4 regions of the Streptomyces sp. NPDC054842 genome follow, and region 4 is predicted to be linked to each of the others. Evidence: riboswitches for the same ligand, from Rfam matches in the RefSeq annotation. Region 4 holds a riboswitch; each other region holds the start of a gene.
What was found. Region 4 has a riboswitch for cyclic di-AMP ahead of ACWGIS_RS01320 (transglycosylase family protein). Riboswitches for the same ligand answer to the same signal wherever they lie in the genome.
Positions count from the first base shown of each region.

Region 1: linked by a shared signal. The riboswitch ahead of ACWGIS_RS27335 (LysM peptidoglycan-binding domain-containing protein) and the one ahead of ACWGIS_RS01320 (transglycosylase family protein) in region 4 are both predicted to bind cyclic di-AMP.
Region 2: linked by a shared signal. The riboswitch ahead of ACWGIS_RS19335 (M23 family metallopeptidase) and the one ahead of ACWGIS_RS01320 (transglycosylase family protein) in region 4 are both predicted to bind cyclic di-AMP.
Region 3: linked by a shared signal. The riboswitch ahead of ACWGIS_RS07405 (M23 family metallopeptidase) and the one ahead of ACWGIS_RS01320 (transglycosylase family protein) in region 4 are both predicted to bind cyclic di-AMP.

Region 1 covers NZ_JBSGZN010000041.1:2,114-6,125, forward strand. The annotation lists gene ACWGIS_RS27330 (CocE/NonD family hydrolase) at 1-1,724, shown strand, start outside; cyclic di-AMP (ydaO/yuaA leader) riboswitch at 2,182-2,341, shown strand; gene ACWGIS_RS27335 (LysM peptidoglycan-binding domain-containing protein) at 2,345-3,079, shown strand; gene ACWGIS_RS27340 (HAD family hydrolase) at 3,073-3,948, opposite strand.
Region 2 covers NZ_JBSGZN010000023.1:7,370-11,381, reverse strand. The annotation lists gene ACWGIS_RS19340 (M16 family metallopeptidase) at 1-1,041, shown strand, start outside; cyclic di-AMP (ydaO/yuaA leader) riboswitch at 1,318-1,480, shown strand; gene ACWGIS_RS19335 (M23 family metallopeptidase) at 1,493-2,257, shown strand; gene ACWGIS_RS19330 (GntR family transcriptional regulator) at 2,443-3,138, shown strand; gene ACWGIS_RS19325 (HPr family phosphocarrier protein) at 3,402-3,683, opposite strand; gene ACWGIS_RS19320 (bifunctional acetate--CoA ligase family protein/GNAT family N-acetyltransferase) at 3,887-4,012, shown strand, end outside.
Region 3 covers NZ_JBSGZN010000006.1:206,818-210,829, forward strand. The annotation lists gene ACWGIS_RS07400 (PP2C family protein-serine/threonine phosphatase) at 1-907, shown strand, start outside; cyclic di-AMP (ydaO/yuaA leader) riboswitch at 1,173-1,330, shown strand; gene ACWGIS_RS07405 (M23 family metallopeptidase) at 1,342-2,388, shown strand; gene ACWGIS_RS07410 (aldo/keto reductase) at 2,448-3,392, shown strand; gene ACWGIS_RS07415 (PrsW family intramembrane metalloprotease) at 3,436-4,012, opposite strand, start outside.
Region 4 covers NZ_JBSGZN010000001.1:308,577-312,588, reverse strand. The annotation lists gene eno (phosphopyruvate hydratase) at 1-996, opposite strand, end outside; gene ACWGIS_RS01320 (transglycosylase family protein) at 1,431-2,126, opposite strand; cyclic di-AMP (ydaO/yuaA leader) riboswitch at 2,131-2,301, opposite strand; gene ACWGIS_RS01315 (transglycosylase family protein) at 2,518-3,504, opposite strand; gene ACWGIS_RS01310 (cytochrome P450 family protein) at 3,779-4,012, opposite strand, start outside.

The DNA of each region.
Region 1 (4,012 bases), on a different contig from region 4:
GCGTCGAGGTCGTGAACTGGCTCGCCGCCCAGCCGTGGTGCAGCGGGCGGGTCGGCATGTTCGGGCTGTCCTGGGGCGGCTTCGACGCGCTCCAGGTCGCGGCCCTGGCCCCCGAGCCGCTGAAGGCCGTCGTCACGGTCTGCGCGACGGACGACCGCTACGACAACGACCGGCACTACCTGGGCGGGTCCGTCCTGGCCGGCGACATGCCGGCCCGCGCGGCGGCACTGCTCGCCTTCGCCTGCCGGCCGCCGGACCCGCGGTACGTCGGCCAGGTGATGTGGCGCGACATGTGGGTGCGGCGGCTGGAGGCCGTGGACCCGTTCGTCCACACCTGGCTGGCGCACCAGACGCGGGACGCGTACTGGCGGCGCGGCAGCGTGCGCGAGGACTACGGCTCGGTGCGGGCCGCGGTGCTGGCGGTCGGCGGCTGGCACGACCCGTACCGCGACACGGTGCTGCGGCTGGTCGAGCACCTCCCGGCCGACCGGGTACGGGGGCTGATCGGGCCCTGGTCGCACCAGTACCCCGACCGGGGGCTGCCGCCGGGCCCCGCGATCGGCTTCCTCCAGGAGACTCTGCGCTGGTGGGACCACTGGCTGCGGCCCGGCTCCGAAGGCGCCGACGCCCCGGGCGCCGGTGTGATGTCCGAGCCGCTGCTGCGCGCCTACGTCTGCGACTCGCACCGTCCGGCCACCGTCCACCCGGTGCTGGCCGGCCGCTGGGTGGGGGACGACGCCTGGCCCGCGCCGACGGTGACGCCGGTGACGTACGCGCTGCGGGGTGTGCCGGTGCCGGTGCGCTCCCCGCTGCACACCGGCCTGGACGCCGGCCGCTTCCTGCCCGTCGGGGACGACGGGGACCTGCCGCCGGACCAGCGGGACGAGGACGCGAAGTCGGCCTGCTTCGAGTTCGAGGTGCGGGAGGAGACCTGGGTACTGGGACGGCCCAGGGTCCGGCTGCGGCTGACGTCGCCCGTGCCGCGCGGGCAGGTCGTCGCGCGGGTCTGCGACGTGTTCCCGGACGGGGCGTCGGCGCTCGTCACCCGGGGCGTCCTGAACCTCGGCGCCCGGGAGGGCACGGACCGGGTGGTGGAGTGGCCACCGGGCGCGACCGGGGACGTGACGTTCGAGCTGAGCGCCATCGGTCACGCCTTCCCGCCGGGGCACCGCATCCGGCTCGCCGTCTCCTCGGCGTACTGGCCGTGGATCTGGCCGCAGCCGGACTCGGACACCGGCTTCACCCTGCACCCGGAGGGCAGCTCCCTCGAACTGCCGGTGCGGGTACGGGAGTCGGACCCCTCCATCACCTTCGGGGAACCGGAGGAGTCGGAGCCGCTGGGCGCGGTCGTCCCGGCGACCCTGGACGAACCCCGGCCGGAACGGCTGGTCGTGCGCGATGTCGCCGCGGGTGTCTGGCGCCTGGAGGTCGACCCGCGCCACGGCGACACCCGGGTGTACCCGGACGGCCTGGAGGTCACGGAGGACGCCCTGGAGACGTTCACGACCGGTGAGTGGGATCCGCTGTCCGCGCGGACCCGTTCGGACTGGTCGATCCGGCTGCACCGGCCGGACACCGGATGGGACGCCCGCGTGGAGACCCACTCCGAAGTCAGCTGCGACGCGGGCGAGTTCATCACTTCGAACGAGGTGATCTGCACGGACGGCGACGAGGTGGTCTTCCACCGGACGTGGGAGCGGCGCATCCCGCGCACGGCGGGTTAGGCGCACCCGCTGGGTCCGCCCCCGTTGCCCGGATCAGGGTGCGTGGTGTGCCCGGCGCGCGTCCACGCCCCTCGCCGTCCGTCCGCCCCGGGGCCACGCGACGCGGGTCGCCCCGGGAGCCCGTGGCGCGGGTCGTCCCGAGGCTCGCGGTGAACCGGCGGCGCCTCCCGGCCGCCCGTTAATGACCGACTTGCCTGTGTTGCCGATGCTTTGACATGTCTTGGCCGCGTGAAATGGGTCACGCCCCAATCGATCTTCCGGCCGATCGAGCCTCGCAAGTCCGCCTTTGCTAAAGGCAAGTTGAGTTTCACGTTCCGGTCTAATCGGACCATTTCCCCCCTGGTCAGAGGTAGATCAAATGCCGTGGCACGGGAAATCGGGCCTTGTTTCGGACATGTGCTCTCGCATACGTTCACGTCGATCCGAGCGGACCCCGCCTAATCCTGCCGCCGCTCGGTGACCCCACCCACCCACGCACGGCAGGAGCGGGGGACCCACGTAAGCGCCGGTCCGGCAGCGCCCGGAACGGCTTGGGGTCAAGTCGCACGTCATGTGCGGCCGGGCACCTCCCAGCCCGAACCCGACAGCTCACCTCGCAGGCATCGGAGAGGAAACGCGCCATGGCCGCTCGAGGCAAGCACCGCCGTCCCAGAAACAACGCCCTCACCCGCGGGTTCGTCGCCGCCGGAACGGGCGGAGCCGCACTCGTACTCCCGCTCATCGGCGCCACCGGCGCCCAGGCGGCACAGCCGGCCCAGGCCGCGCAGTCCGTGCCGGCCGCCGTCCCGCAGGTCCAGCTCGTCACCTACAAGGTGGCCTCGGGCGACACCCTGTCCAAGATCGCCCGTGACCACGCCAAGACCGGCGACTGGAAGAAGCTGTACGACGCCAACCGCGCCGTCATCGGCAGCGACCCGTCGCTGATCCGGCCGGGCCTGAAGCTGACCGTGGGCACGAAGACCCTGAAGGGGGCGGCCACGACGGCCGCCGCGACGACGAAGACGGCCGCCGCGCCCGCGACCGCGAAGACGTACACGAACGACCTGGACGGCTGGATCAGGGAAGCCCTCGACATCATGGCCCAGAAGGGCATACCGGGCTCCTACGACGGCATCCACCGCAACATCATCCGGGAGTCCTCGGGCAACCCCCAGGCCATCAACAACTGGGACTCCAACGCCGTGGCCGGCACGCCCTCCAAGGGCCTGCTCCAGGTGATCGACCCGACCTTCGCCGCGTACCACGTGGACGGCACGTCGATGGACCCGTACGACCCGGTCGCGAACATCACCGCGGCCTGCAACTACGCCGCCGACAAGTACGGCTCGATCGACAACGTCTTCGGCGCCTACTGAGCCGGGCCCGGGGCGGCGGCGGCCCCCCGGACCGCGAGACCCGCTGTTCCCCGGTCCCCAGGGCCGGGGAACAGCCGTTCCAGGACGACCGCGATGCCGTCCTCCTCGTTCGAGAGGGTGATCTCGTCAGCCACCGCCCGGAGTTCGGGATGGGCGTTGGCCATGGCGACGCCGTGGGCGGCCCAGTCGAACATCGGGATGTCGTTGGGCATGTCCCCGAACGCGATCGTGTCCGCCGGCGACAGGCCGAGGTGACCGGCGGCCAGCGCGAGGCCCGTCGCCTTGGTCACGCCGTATGGCTGGAGTTCGACGGTGCCGGGACCCGACATGGTGACGGTCGCCAGCGAACCGACCGTCATCCGCGCCACCGACGCCAACTCGTCGTCGGACAAGGTGGGGTGGCGGAGCAGCACCTTGCTGATGGGCCGCGTCCACAGGTCGTCACGGCGCCGCACCCGCACCGCGGGCAGCGTCGGGTGCGGCATCAGATAACCCGGCTCGATGAGGGTGAGCCCGTCCACCCCGTCCTGGTCCACGGCCGCGTGGACCTGCCCGACCTCGGCCTCGATCTTGCCGAGCGCGATCTCGGCCAGCTCCCGGTCCAGGGTCACCGACCACAGCAGACGGCCGGTGCCGGCGTCGTACAGCTGCGCGCCCTGCCCGCACACCGCCAGCCCCTCGCCACCGAGTTGCTCCAGCAGCGGGCGCACCCTCGGTGCCGGGCGCCCGGTCACGACCAGGTGCCGGCCGCCCGCCCCGGCCACCCGCGCCAGCGCTTCCCGCGACCTCCCGGAGAGGGTGTCGTCGCCGCGCAGCAGCGTTCCGTCCAGGTCAGTGGCGATGAGTGAATATGCAGTCGGAGCGGCCATGATCCGAAGAATACGGACCCCGCGCCCCAAGGGCCCGGCGGGAACCGGACGACGTCCGGTATCC
Region 2 (4,012 bases), on a different contig from region 4:
TCCCGGCTGGAGAAGGCGCTCGGGCTGCTCGCCGACGCGCTGCGGGCCCCGGCGTTCGCGGACAGCGAGATCGAGCGGCTGGTGCGCAACCGGCTCGACGAGATCCCGCACGAGGCCGCCAACCCGGCCCGCCGTGCCGCCAAGGAGCTCTCCAAGGAGCTGTTCCCGGCCACCTCGCGCATGTCGCGACCGCGGCAGGGCACCGAGGCGACGGTCCAGAAGATCGACGCGGCGGCCGTCCGCGCCTTCTACGAGAAGCACGTCCGCCCCGCCACCGGCACCGCCGTGATCGTCGGCGACCTCACCGGCGTCGACCTGGACGCGCTGCTCGCGGACACGCTCGGCGCCTGGACGGGCTCGTCGGCCGAGCCGCGCCCGGTGCCGCCGGTGACCGCCGACGACCGGGGCCGGGTGGTCGTCGTCGACCGCCCGGGTGCCGTGCAGACGCAGCTGCTCATCGGCCGCGTCGGAGCCGACCGGCACGACCGGGTGTGGCCCGCCCAGGTGCTCGGCACCTACTGCCTCGGCGGCACGCTCACCTCGCGCCTGGACCGCGTCCTGCGCGAGGAGAAGGGCTACACCTACGGAGTGCGGGCGTTCGGCCAGGTGCTGCGCTCGGCCCCGGACGGCTCGGGCGCCGCGATGCTCGCCATCAGCGGCTCCGTCGACACGCCCAACACGGGTCCCGCCCTGGACGACCTCTGGAAGGTCCTGCGCACGCTCGCCGCGGAGGGTCTGACGGACGCGGAGCGCGATGTGGCCGTGCAGAACCTGGTGGGGGTCGCCCCGCTCAAGTTCGAGACGGCGGCGGCGGTCGCGAGCACGCTCGCGGACCAGGTCGAGCAGCACCTCCCGGACGACTACCAGGCGACCCTCTACCAGCAGCTCGCCGCGACGGGCACGGTGGAGGCCACCGCCGCGGTCGTGAACGCCTTCCCGGTGGACCGGCTGGTGACGGTCCTGGTGGGCGACGCCGCGCAGATCGCGGAGCCCGTCAAGGCGCTCGGCATCGGTGAAGTCACCGTCGTGCGGGCCGAGTAGAGCCCCGCGGAGAGTCGTACCCGCCCGGCAGAGCGGTGCGGAGAACGGGCCCCGGTGACCGAAAGGTCGCCGGGGTCCTCGCGTTTGACCGCCGCCGTCCGGGGTTTCGCGCGCGCTTACCCCGGCTTCGTCCTCAATATGTCCGTATTGCTAGGCGGTTGCCCTTCTGCCCTGTGGCATGCGCTACAAAAACCGCGATCCGTTTGTCGATCGAAAGACGGCCCCCTTAGCGTCGATCCGGCTGTTCGTCAGGCAGTGCGCCGCGTCCGCGGCACCGGACAGTCATCGCCGAGTCCCCGTACGGCGCGAGCCAGGGGAGCCGGGGACCCATCGCAGTCCCTGGGGTGAATCGGGCGTCCTTCCCCGCGGAGGAGGCCCGTAGGAGACCTTCCTGCTCCGAACCCGTCAGCTAACCCGGTAGGCGAGAGGGAAGGAAAGGACCAGCCCCTTCATGGCGTTCACCCGTGCCACCGGGAAGCATCGTCGTCCGAGCCGGATCACGCGGACCACCAAGAGTGCGGCCGGCGTGGCGGCGCTCACCACCACCGGTGTCATCGGAACCCTGGCCGCCCCCGCGTTCGCCGCGGACACCGCCGTCCAGCAGACCGGACTCACCCAGGCCATCACGATCGGCGACACGGTCGCCGAGCAGATCGACGCGCAGGCCGCCGCCCAGCAGCACGCCGCCGAAGAGGCAGCGGCGCTGAAGAAGGCCGAGGAGGCCGCGCGGCAGCGGGCGCTGGCCGAGGTCAAGGAGGAGCGCGCGGCCAAGGCGCGCGCCGCCCGCGCCGCCGAGCGCAAGCGCCTCAACACCTTCGTCTCGCCGATCTCCGGCTCCTACGTCTCCACCGGCTACAAGACCGGCGGCACCCTCTGGTCCTCCGGCAGCCACACCGGCGTCGACTTCCACGCCGCGTCCGGCACCGTGGTCCACGCCGTCGGCGCGGGCACCGTCGTCACGACCGGCTGGGGCGGCGCCTACGGCAACCAGGTCGTCATCAAGATGCACGACGGCACGTACACCATGTACGGCCACCTGTCGTCGATCAGCGTCACCGAGGGGCAGACGGTCACCCCGGGACAGCAGATAGCCCTCTCCGGGTCGACCGGCAACACCACCGGGCCCCACCTCCACTTCGAGGCCCGTACGACGGCCGAGTACGGCTCGGACATCGACCCCGTCTCGTACCTGCGCTCGCACGGCGTCAGCCTCTGACACCGGTACGACTTCAGCAGGCCCCGGCTCGTCGAGCCGGGGCCTTCGTCGTTTCGAACGGCCGTCTGTCCAAAAAATATCCCTGGATTCCGGTCCGCCGTCGGAAATTGACTCCCGCTGCAATAGAGTCACTGAACGGACGTCAATCGACGGCGTTTCGCGAGGATTAAGGCGGAGGTCCGCTCATGCGCATTCCGGCGCACTCGGTATGCACGGCGATCCGTGACGACATCGTCGCGGGTGTCTACGAGCGCGGCGGCCGGCTCACGGAGGAACTGCTCGCCCGCCGCTACGGCGTCTCGCGCGTCCCGGTGCGCGAGGCGCTGCGCACCCTGGAGGCCGAGGGTTTCGTCGTCACGCGGCGGCACGCGGGCGCGTGCGTGGCGGAGCCCACCGAGCAGGAGGCGGCCGACCTCCTGGAGATGCGGATGCTGCTGGAGCCGCTGGGTGCCGCGCGGGCCGCGCAGCGCCGCACCGAGGCCCACCTCAAGGTGCTGCGGGGGCTGGTCAGGCTGGGGCAGGAGCGGGCCAGGAGGGGCCACAGCGAGGATCTGCGGTCCCTGGGGAGCTGGTTCCACGAGACGCTCGCGCAGGCGTCCGGGAGCCCCGCGCTCACGTCGACGCTCGCCCAGCTGCGGCACAAGATCGCCTGGATGTACGCGGTGGACGCCCCGGCCAGCCCCGCGGAGTCCTGGGCGGAGCACGGCGGCATCGTGGACGCCGTCGCCCGCGGGGACAGCGAGCGGGCCCGCGCGATCACCGCGCTGCACACCGAGCGTGCCGGCTCCTCGCACCGCTTCCGCGCGCACGGCCGGGGCGACCTCGCGGACCGTGTGAGGACTTCGCAACATCCCGTAAACACGTCGGGCCTGCGGCATTAACAGAAGCGCCGTATACAAAGAGGGATATGCGGCGGGGAAGTAATTCCGCTGCCTTCTTTTCCGTGCGCCGCCAATTCACGGGGGCGCCTTTTCCGCATGCTCCGGACGTCGGGTTCGGGCCGTGCGCGGAAAAGGCCGGGGGCGGTGTACGGAAAAGGCCCGGACGGGAGTGGGGGACTTCCGGCGGGTGCACGGAAAGCAGCGAAGCCGCGTCGGCCCGGTCCGGGCCGACGCGGCTTCGCCGCACGCGGGTGTCCGCGGGGTCAGACGGTCTCGGGAAGCTCGTCGAGACCCTCGGAGACCAGCTTGGCCAGACGGTCGAGCGCGGCGTCCGCACCCTCGGCGCCGGAGGCGAGGACGATCTCCTCGCCGCCGTGGGCGCCCAGGCCGAGGACCGCGAGCATCGACGCGGCGTTGACGGGGTCGCCGTCCGCCTTGGCGATCGTCACGGGGACGCCGGAGGCCGTGGCCGCCCGGACGAAGATGGAGGCGGGGCGGGCGTGGAGGCCCTCGGCCCAGCCGACGTTGACGCGGCGCTCAGCCATGTGATGCTGCCCTTCGAGTGTTTCAGGGTTGTCTAGACCAGTGTCCCATACGGTGGAGCGTGTCCCGGCGGCCCGCGAACGGGGCCCGGACGGACTCCGCCTCCAGGATGCCCCCGAAGCCGCCGCCGGACCCGCCCCCGGGGGGTGTCGCGCCCTCGGCCTGCCCCGCGACGGTGTCGGACCCGAGCCGTACGCTGGGCCCCATGCAGACGTCGTCGGACCGGCACGAGTACCCCGCCCACTGGGAGGCCGACGTGGTGCTGCGCGACGGCGGCACCGCGCGGATCCGGCCCATCACCGTCGACGACGCCGAACGGCTGGTCAGCTTC
Region 3 (4,012 bases), on a different contig from region 4:
CCTCACCGGCCTCGCCGCGGTCGCCGCCGTCCTCGCCGTGCACATCGACCTCGGGATCGTCGCGCACGTGGACGCGGTCACCGAGCTGGTCACCGTGGCGACCGTCACCGTCCTGGCCGTGCTCATCAACATGCTCGTCCGCCGCACCGACCGGCGGCTCGCCTCCGCCCGGGAGATCGCCGAGGCCGCCCAGCGCGCCGTGGTGCCGCGGCCGGAGGAGCAGATCGGCGGGCTGCGGGTGGCGGCGCGCTACGAGGCGGCGCAGGCCGACGCGTTCATCGGCGGCGACCTGTACGCGGTGCAGGACTCCCCGTACGGGGTGCGGCTGGTCGTCGGGGACGTGCGGGGCAAGGGGATGGGCGCGGTGACGGCGGTCGCGGTCGTCATCGGGGCGTTCCGTGAGGCGGCCGAGCACGAGTCGACGCTGGAGGCGGTCGCCCAGCGTCTGGAGCGGGCGCTGGCGCGCGAGGGCACGCGGCGCGACGGGCTGGACGCCTTCGAGGGGTTCACCACGGCCGTCCTCGCGGAGATCCCGCACGGGGACGGCCTCGTGCGCGTCGTGAACCGCGGCCATCCCCCGCCGCTGCTCCTGCACGCGGACGGCACGCTGCGCACGCTCCAGGCGCTGGAGTCCGCGCTGCCCCTCGGGATGGGCGAACTGGGCACCTGGCCCGACCGCGCCGCCGTGGTGCCGTTCCCGGGCGGGGCCACGCTGCTCTGCTACACCGACGGGCTGTCGGAGGCGCGCGACCCGGAGGGCCGGTTCTACGATCCGGCGGCCCGTCTCGCCGGACGGGCCTTCCGCGACCCGGAGGCGCTGCTCGACACGCTCATCGAGGACGTGCACCGGCACACGGGCGACGGGACGACGGACGATCTGGCGCTGCTGGCCGTACGGCGGCCATGAGCCACCGACGCGTCTTCGCGCGCCCTCGCGCGGCGCGGTCACCGCCGGTGATCGGACAACGCCACTCTGCATAACAACTGACGAACCGTCAGCGAAAAAGAGGTTTAGCTCGCAGGGTCAACTCGCCCGGTTTTCACCGCCCGTGACCCGTAAGTCCGTGGCGAAGACGTTAATGATCAGTCGGAACAGCTTGGAATACGGGACCCGAGTCTATTAACGTTCGATAACGCAGCGCGGTCGTCCCAGCCGTCACAAGAGATGGCTCCGTGCGCACGCGCCGAACTCCGCAAGGGAACCGGGGAACCACCAACTTGGGGTGAATCGAGCGTCTTCCGCGGTGCAGTGCGCCCTGGTTGACGCGCGTAGGAGACCTTCCTGCTCCGAACCCGTCAGCTAACCCGGTAGGCGAGAAGGAAGGAAAGGAGCGCGCCCACGTGGCGTCCAACCGGCCTGCCCAGTCAACCTCGTTCGCGCCGAGTGACCAGCAGAGCAACACCTTCGGCTACGGCCGCGGCACCGACGAGGGCCCCTGGGAGGAGTGGAATCCCACCGAGGATTCCGTCCGTCCCGTCCGTGGCCGGCACCGCGTCTCCAAGCAGCGCGGCGGAGGACTCGCCCGCAGCTCCACCGTCCTCGGCGTCGGCGTCATCGCCGCCGTCGGCGCGGGCGGCATGGCCACCGCGCAGAGCGGCAAGCCGCCGGTCTCCATCTCGATGCCCGACCTGTCGTCGGTCGCCGATTCGGCCAAGAGCCTGATATCGGACGACGCCGACTCCGGCGCGCCGGAGGGCTCCGCCACCCCGCTGACCAGTGCGGGACTGACCACCTCGGACGCCGCGCAGGGCGCCGACGCGGGCGAGGCCCTGCGCGCCCGCATCATGCAGCAGGCCGAGTCGCAGCAGGACCAGGTCGACCTCAAGGCCGCCGAGGCGGCGCAGGCGGCCGCGGTCAAGAAGGCCGCCGAGGAAGCAGCCAAGACCCAGGACGAGGCCGAGGCCAAGGCCGCCGCCGCCAAGAAGAAGGCGGAGCAGGAGGCCAAGGAGAAGGCCGAGGCGGAGCGCCTCGCCGAACTCGCCAAGAGCTACGCACTGCCGACCTCGTCGTACACGCTCACGTCGCGCTTCATGGACTCGGGCTCCATGTGGTCCTCCGGCTACCACACCGGCCTCGACTTCGCGGCGCCCACCGGCACGCTGATCAAGGCCGTGCACACCGGCACCATCACCGAGGCGGGCTGGGCCGGTTCGTACGGCTACCGCACCATCCTCACCCTGGAGGACGGCACCGAGGTCTGGCTGTGCCACCAGTCGTCCATCAGCGTCAGCGTGGGCCAGAAGGTCGCCACCGGTGACGTCATCGGACGGGTGGGCGCGACGGGCAACGTGACCGGGCCGCACCTGCACATGGAGGTCCACCCGGGCGGCGCCGCCACCGGCATCGACCCGATGGCCTGGCTGCAGAGCAAGGGCCTCAACCCGTAGGTCCCCGTCCGGCCGGGCGCGCGGAATAGGCGGCACCGCCCGCGGTGTTGGGGTCGTCCATGACTTCCCTCCGCAAGCTCGGCCCGTCGGACCTAGAGGTCTTCCCGCTCGCCCTCGGCGGCAACGTCTTCGGCTGGACCGCCGACGAGGCGCAGTCCTTCGCCGTTCTGGACGCCTACGCGGCGGCCGGCGGCAACTTCGTGGACACCGCGGACACCTACTCCTCGTGGGCGCCCGGCAACCAGGGCGGCGAGTCGGAGACCGTCATCGGCAGGTGGTTCGCCGCGCGCGGCAACCGCTCCGACGTCGTTCTCGCGACCAAGGCCGGCGCCCATCCGGCGTACAAGGGGCTGGCGCCCGACACCCTCAGGGCCGCCGCCGACGCCTCGCTGCGCCGGCTGGGCACCGACTACATCGACCTCTACTACACGCACTACGACGACCCCTCGGTCCCCGTCGAGGACATCATCGGCACGCTCGACGAGCTGGTGCGGGCCGGCAAGGTGCGCGCCGTCGGTGCCTCCAACATCTCGCCCGAGCGGCTCCAGGAGTCGCTGGAGTTCTCCGACCGCGAGGGCCTGGTCCGCTACATCGCCCTCCAGCCCCACTACAACCTCGTCTCGCGGCGGACCTACGAGGGCCCGCTGGAGGAGATCGCCTCCCGCTCCGGCCTCGCCGCCGTCCCGTACTACGCCCTGGCCTCCGGCTTCCTCACCGGCAAGTACCGCCCGGGTACGACGGTCGACTCGGCGCGGGCCGCCGGCGCGGGCAAGCACCTGGAGACCGAGCGCGGGAAGCGGGTGCTGGCCGCGCTCGACGAGATCGCCGGGTCCCGGGGCGTCCCGCACGCCACGGTCGCCCTGGCCTGGCTCGCCGGCCGGCCGACGGTGGCGGCGCCGCTCGCCTCCGCGCGGACGGTCGAGCAGCTCCCGGCGCTCCTCGGCCTGGCCGACCTGACCCTGACGGACGCGGAGGTCGCCAGGCTGACGCAGGCGTCCGCCTAGGCCGTACCCCGCTGCGGGCCCGCCGGCTCCGCTCCCGGTCTCGCTACGAGCGGTACGGGTTGTACGAGGGGTAGGGGTCGTGTCCGGGGTGGGGCGCCGGGTACGACGCCGCGGGGCCGGCGTACGGGTGGACGGGCGGCGGCGCGTACAGCGGCGGCCAGGGCGGTACGACCGCGGGTGCCGACGCCCGGGCCGCGTACGCGAGGGAGGGCCGGGCGACCTCCCGGCGCCGCCACAGCTCGTGCAGCAGCTCCCTCTCCCGTACGACGAAGTCGGCGCCCGCGCGGCCACGGCGCCCGCGGTGCCGCAGGAACGCCAGCGAGGTCGCGTAGGCCTCGTACTGGGCGACCGAGCGGGCGGCGGCCTTGCCGAAGTGGTGGGCGGCGTAGTCGCGGGCCAGCCGACGGGCCCGCATGGACCCCAGGACGAACGGCTCGGGCGCCGTCAGCCAGCCCGCGACGGCGTAGGCGGGCAGTTCCGCGCGGACCGTGCGCAGTTCCCGCTGGCGGGTCCGGATCACCAGCCAGGTGAGCAGGCCGAACGCGGGGACCATGAAGGCCGCGTAGACCGCGAAGAAGCCGTACTCGCCGAAGGACGACGAGCCGTTCCACATGGCGTGC
Region 4 (4,012 bases):
GTTGGCGGAGCCCTCCTCGATGCCGCGGGCCAGGCGCTCCGGGTTGGTGACGAAGAGGTCGTCGCCGACGATCTGGACCTTGTCGCCCAGCTTGTCGGTGATGACCTTCCAGCCGGCCCAGTCGTCCTCGTACAGCGGGTCCTCGATGGAGACCAGCGGGTACGCGGAGACGAGCTCCTCGTAGTACTCGGTCATCTCTGCGGCCGAGCGGGACTTGCCCTCGAACTCGTACGAGCCGTCCTTGTAGAACTCGGACGCGGCGACGTCGAGCGCGAGCGCGATCTGCTCACCGGGGACGTAACCGGCCTGCTTGATGGCCTCGATGATGAGGTCGAGGGCGGCGCGGTTGGACTCCAGGTTCGGGGCGAAGCCGCCCTCGTCGCCGAGGCCGGTGGACAGGCCCTTGGTCTTCAGCACCTTCTTGAGGGTGTGGTAGACCTCGGCGCCCCAGCGCAGCGCCTCGGAGAAGGACTCCGCGCCGATCGGCGCGATCATGAACTCCTGGATGTCGACGTTCGAGTCGGCGTGCGAGCCGCCGTTCAGGATGTTCATCATCGGGACGGGCAGCAGGTGCGCGTTCGGACCGCCGAGGTAGCGGAAGAGCGGCAGGTCGCTGGCCTCGGAGGCGGCGTGCGCGACGGCGAGGGAGACGCCGAGGATGGCGTTGGCGCCGAGCGAGCCCTTGTTGTCCGTGGCGTCCAGGTCGAACATCGCCTGGTCGATCAGGCGCTGCTCGGTGGCGTCGTAGCCGACGAGCTCCGGGCCGATCTGCTCGATGACCGCGAGGACGGCCTTCTCGACACCCTTGCCCAGGTAGCGGTTGGGGTCACCGTCGCGCAGCTCGATGGCCTCGAAGGCACCGGTGGAGGCGCCGGACGGGACGGCGGCACGACCCGTGCTGCCGTCGTCGAGGCCGACCTCGACCTCGACGGTGGGGTTGCCTCGCGAGTCGAGGATTTCCCTGGCTACGACGACGTCGATCGACGGCACGAGCATCTCCTTCTGGGATGTGACGCGGGTACGCGGAGCCCCTTGGCCCGCTGACTGCACGGAGCCGCGGTCGGCTCCGCGACATGAGCCTAACCGGCCCGGGGCGATCGGCCAGCCGGTCGACCACCCCATGGACAGAACCGAGAGTAAATTGTTTCCGAACGGAACAAAAACCTGTCCGGTACAGGCATCCGCGGGAGAGGGGCGCGTCCGGCGCGGGCACGAAAAAGCCCCGCTCCGATGCGTACGGGGGAACACGCACCGGAGCGGGGAGCCCGTGGGGACGGGGTGCCCCTCACAGGCTCTCCATGACGGGAGCCCGTGGGGGCGGGTGGCCCTCACGGGGTCTCCGTTGCGGAGCCCCGTATGAGGGGAGGGCCGTGGGCCGGCTGTGAGCCGGTTGCCGGCCGCGGTCCGCCGGAGGGCGGCCGGCGCCGGTGTCAGCTGAGGTGGAGCTGCTGGCCGGGGAAGATGAAGTCGGCGTCGTCGACGATGTCCTTGTTCAGCTTGAACAGCTTCTGCCAGCCGCCCTTGACGTTCTTCTCCGCGGCGATGGAGCTGAGGGTGTCGCCCTTGACGACCTTGTACTCGCCGTCGCCCTTCTCGACCTTCTTGCCGGTCGGGGTCTCGACGGTCTTCTTGGCCGTCTCACGCTCCGAGGAACGCGAGGCGCGCTGGTCCTGGGGCGCCTGCTGCTGCGGGGCCTGCTGCTGCGGCTGGGCCGTGCTCTGCGAGCCGGTGTCGGTCGCGGCGCCGCCGGTGGAGGCGCCGGACAGGCCGGTGCCGCAGGTCGGCCAGGCACCCTTGCCCTGCGCGGCCAGCACCTTCTCGGCGACCGCGATCTGCTGGGACTTGGAGGCCTGGTCGGCGGTGGAGGCGTAGGCCGAGCCGCCGTAGGCGGACCAGGTGGAGGCGGAGAACTGCAGGCCGCCGTAGTAACCGTTGCCGGTGTTGATCGACCAGTTGCCGCCGGACTCGCACTGCGCGACGGCGTCCCACTCGGAGGTGGTGGCGGCCGAGGCGTTGCCGGCCGCCATCAGCGGGGCGGCGATGGCGACACCGGTGACCCCCGCGAGCGCGGCGACACGGGTGGCCTTGGACGGGCGGCGGTGCTTGGCCTTGTTGTTACGCAGCATGAAGTGATCCCCTCACCGACGCCTGCGAGGTGAGCTGTCGGGTTCGGGCGGGTGAGTGCCCGGTCGTGCGCCCATGGCGCCCGACTTCACCCCAAGCCGTTTCCGGAGGTCTCTCAACTCCCGGGCCCGGCACTTACCTTGGGTCCCCCGCTCCTGCCTGCGGCGCTTACGCGACGACTGTTCCCGGGCGGCCGCTGGCAGGATTCGGCGTTGCGACCGTCGGGGCCCGCGATGGCGAGCGATCACGACCGTAGACACGCGACGGCCGGAATTTCAAAGACGATCAGGGCTTCTGAGACCCATCTCTCACTCTCACCAAACCGGACATTGCGGTGTGAACCATGACGCGAACTACCGCTGTTTTGTACCCGATTCGCCGCCTGACGACCGCTTAGTCTCCCGCGACCTCAAGGCTCTGACCGGGGAGGATGAGGTCCGGGTCGGAGCCGACCGTCTTCTCGTTCTCCGTGTACAGCTCGGTCCATCCGCCGCTGACCGCAAGGGAGTCGGCGATGCTCGTCAGACTGTCGCCGAGACGGACGGTGTAGGAGCCCTCGGAGGTGGAGTCGGAGGCGTCCGCGTCACGCGCGGCGTGACGGCCCGCGGAGTCCTTCTGGCGCCCCGCGTCCACACCGGTGTTCGAGGCACCCTCGGCGCTCGGGCCGCGGTGCTTGCCGGTGCCGGTCCCCTCGCTCGCGGGGGTGCTCGGCGTGGTGGAGGAGCCGCCGGTGGGGCCCGACTTGTCCGAGTCGTCAGCCTTTGCCTTGCCCTTGTCCGCGACACCGGAGTCCCCCGAGTCGTCGGCGCTCTCCTTCGGTGCCGGAGACGCGTCGGACTTCGCCGCCTTGCCGGACCCGGACGGGGACGGCTTGGCGTCGGCCCCGCCGGTCGACAGACCGTCCGAAGCGGACGACTCGCCCTTCGCGGACGAATCGGACGGCGAGGTGTCGGGGGACGGGGACGCGTCGTCGGCCACGCCCGTGTCGACCTCGACGGAACCCGAGTGCTTGCTGAGGCCGGAGAGCGGGCCGCAGGTGGGCCAGGCCGCCAGGCCCTGCCCGTCGAGCACCTTCTCGGCGACGGCTATCTGCTGCGAGCGGCTCGCCTCGTCGGGGCTGGGCGCGTAGGCGAGGCCGCCGTACTTCTCCCAGTTCTCCTGGGTCATCTGGAGGCCGCCGTAGAACCCGTTGGCGTTGTCGGCGCTCCAGGAGCCGCCGCTCTCGCACTCCGCGACCCGGTCCCACGTGGTGCCGTCGGCTGCGCTCGCGCCGGTGGCGCCGAGCAACGGGATGGCGATGGCCGATCCGGTGACGCCGGCCGCGACGATGATTGCCGGAGCCTGGCGGGGGCGACGGTGACGACCGTTCCCGGAGAGCATGCGGTGGGCCTTTCGGAGACAGCGGTGACAGACGCGACGGAAGATCCATCGCGTTGATGCGTGAACGTATCGGCACTCGAACGCTTGTCACAAGTCGATGCAGCGCAGATCACGTGAAGATCACAGTTTTGACGGTGCGTCATGTTTGACCGGGCGGTAGGCGTGTGCCGTCGACGTGCGAACTCCGTCCGTATGTCCGGGTTGCAGGAGTTCACCTCTGCCGACGCCGGCCGCGAAACGGATCGCGTGCCCTCCGGACGGGCACCCGTCCCCGCTACCGGGGCGGTGTGAACTCCACGGGAAGCGTGCGCAGTCCGCGCATGATGAGCCCGCCGCGCCAGCGCAGCTCGGCCGGGTCCGCGGCCAGCCGCAGGTCCGGGAGGCGGGTCAGGAGCGTCGCCAGGGCGGTCTGCCCCTCCAGCCGGGCGAGCGGCGCCCCGAGGCAGTAGTGGATGCCGTGCCCGTATCCCAGGTGCTGGTTGTCGCGGCGGGCGAGGTCCAGCGTGTC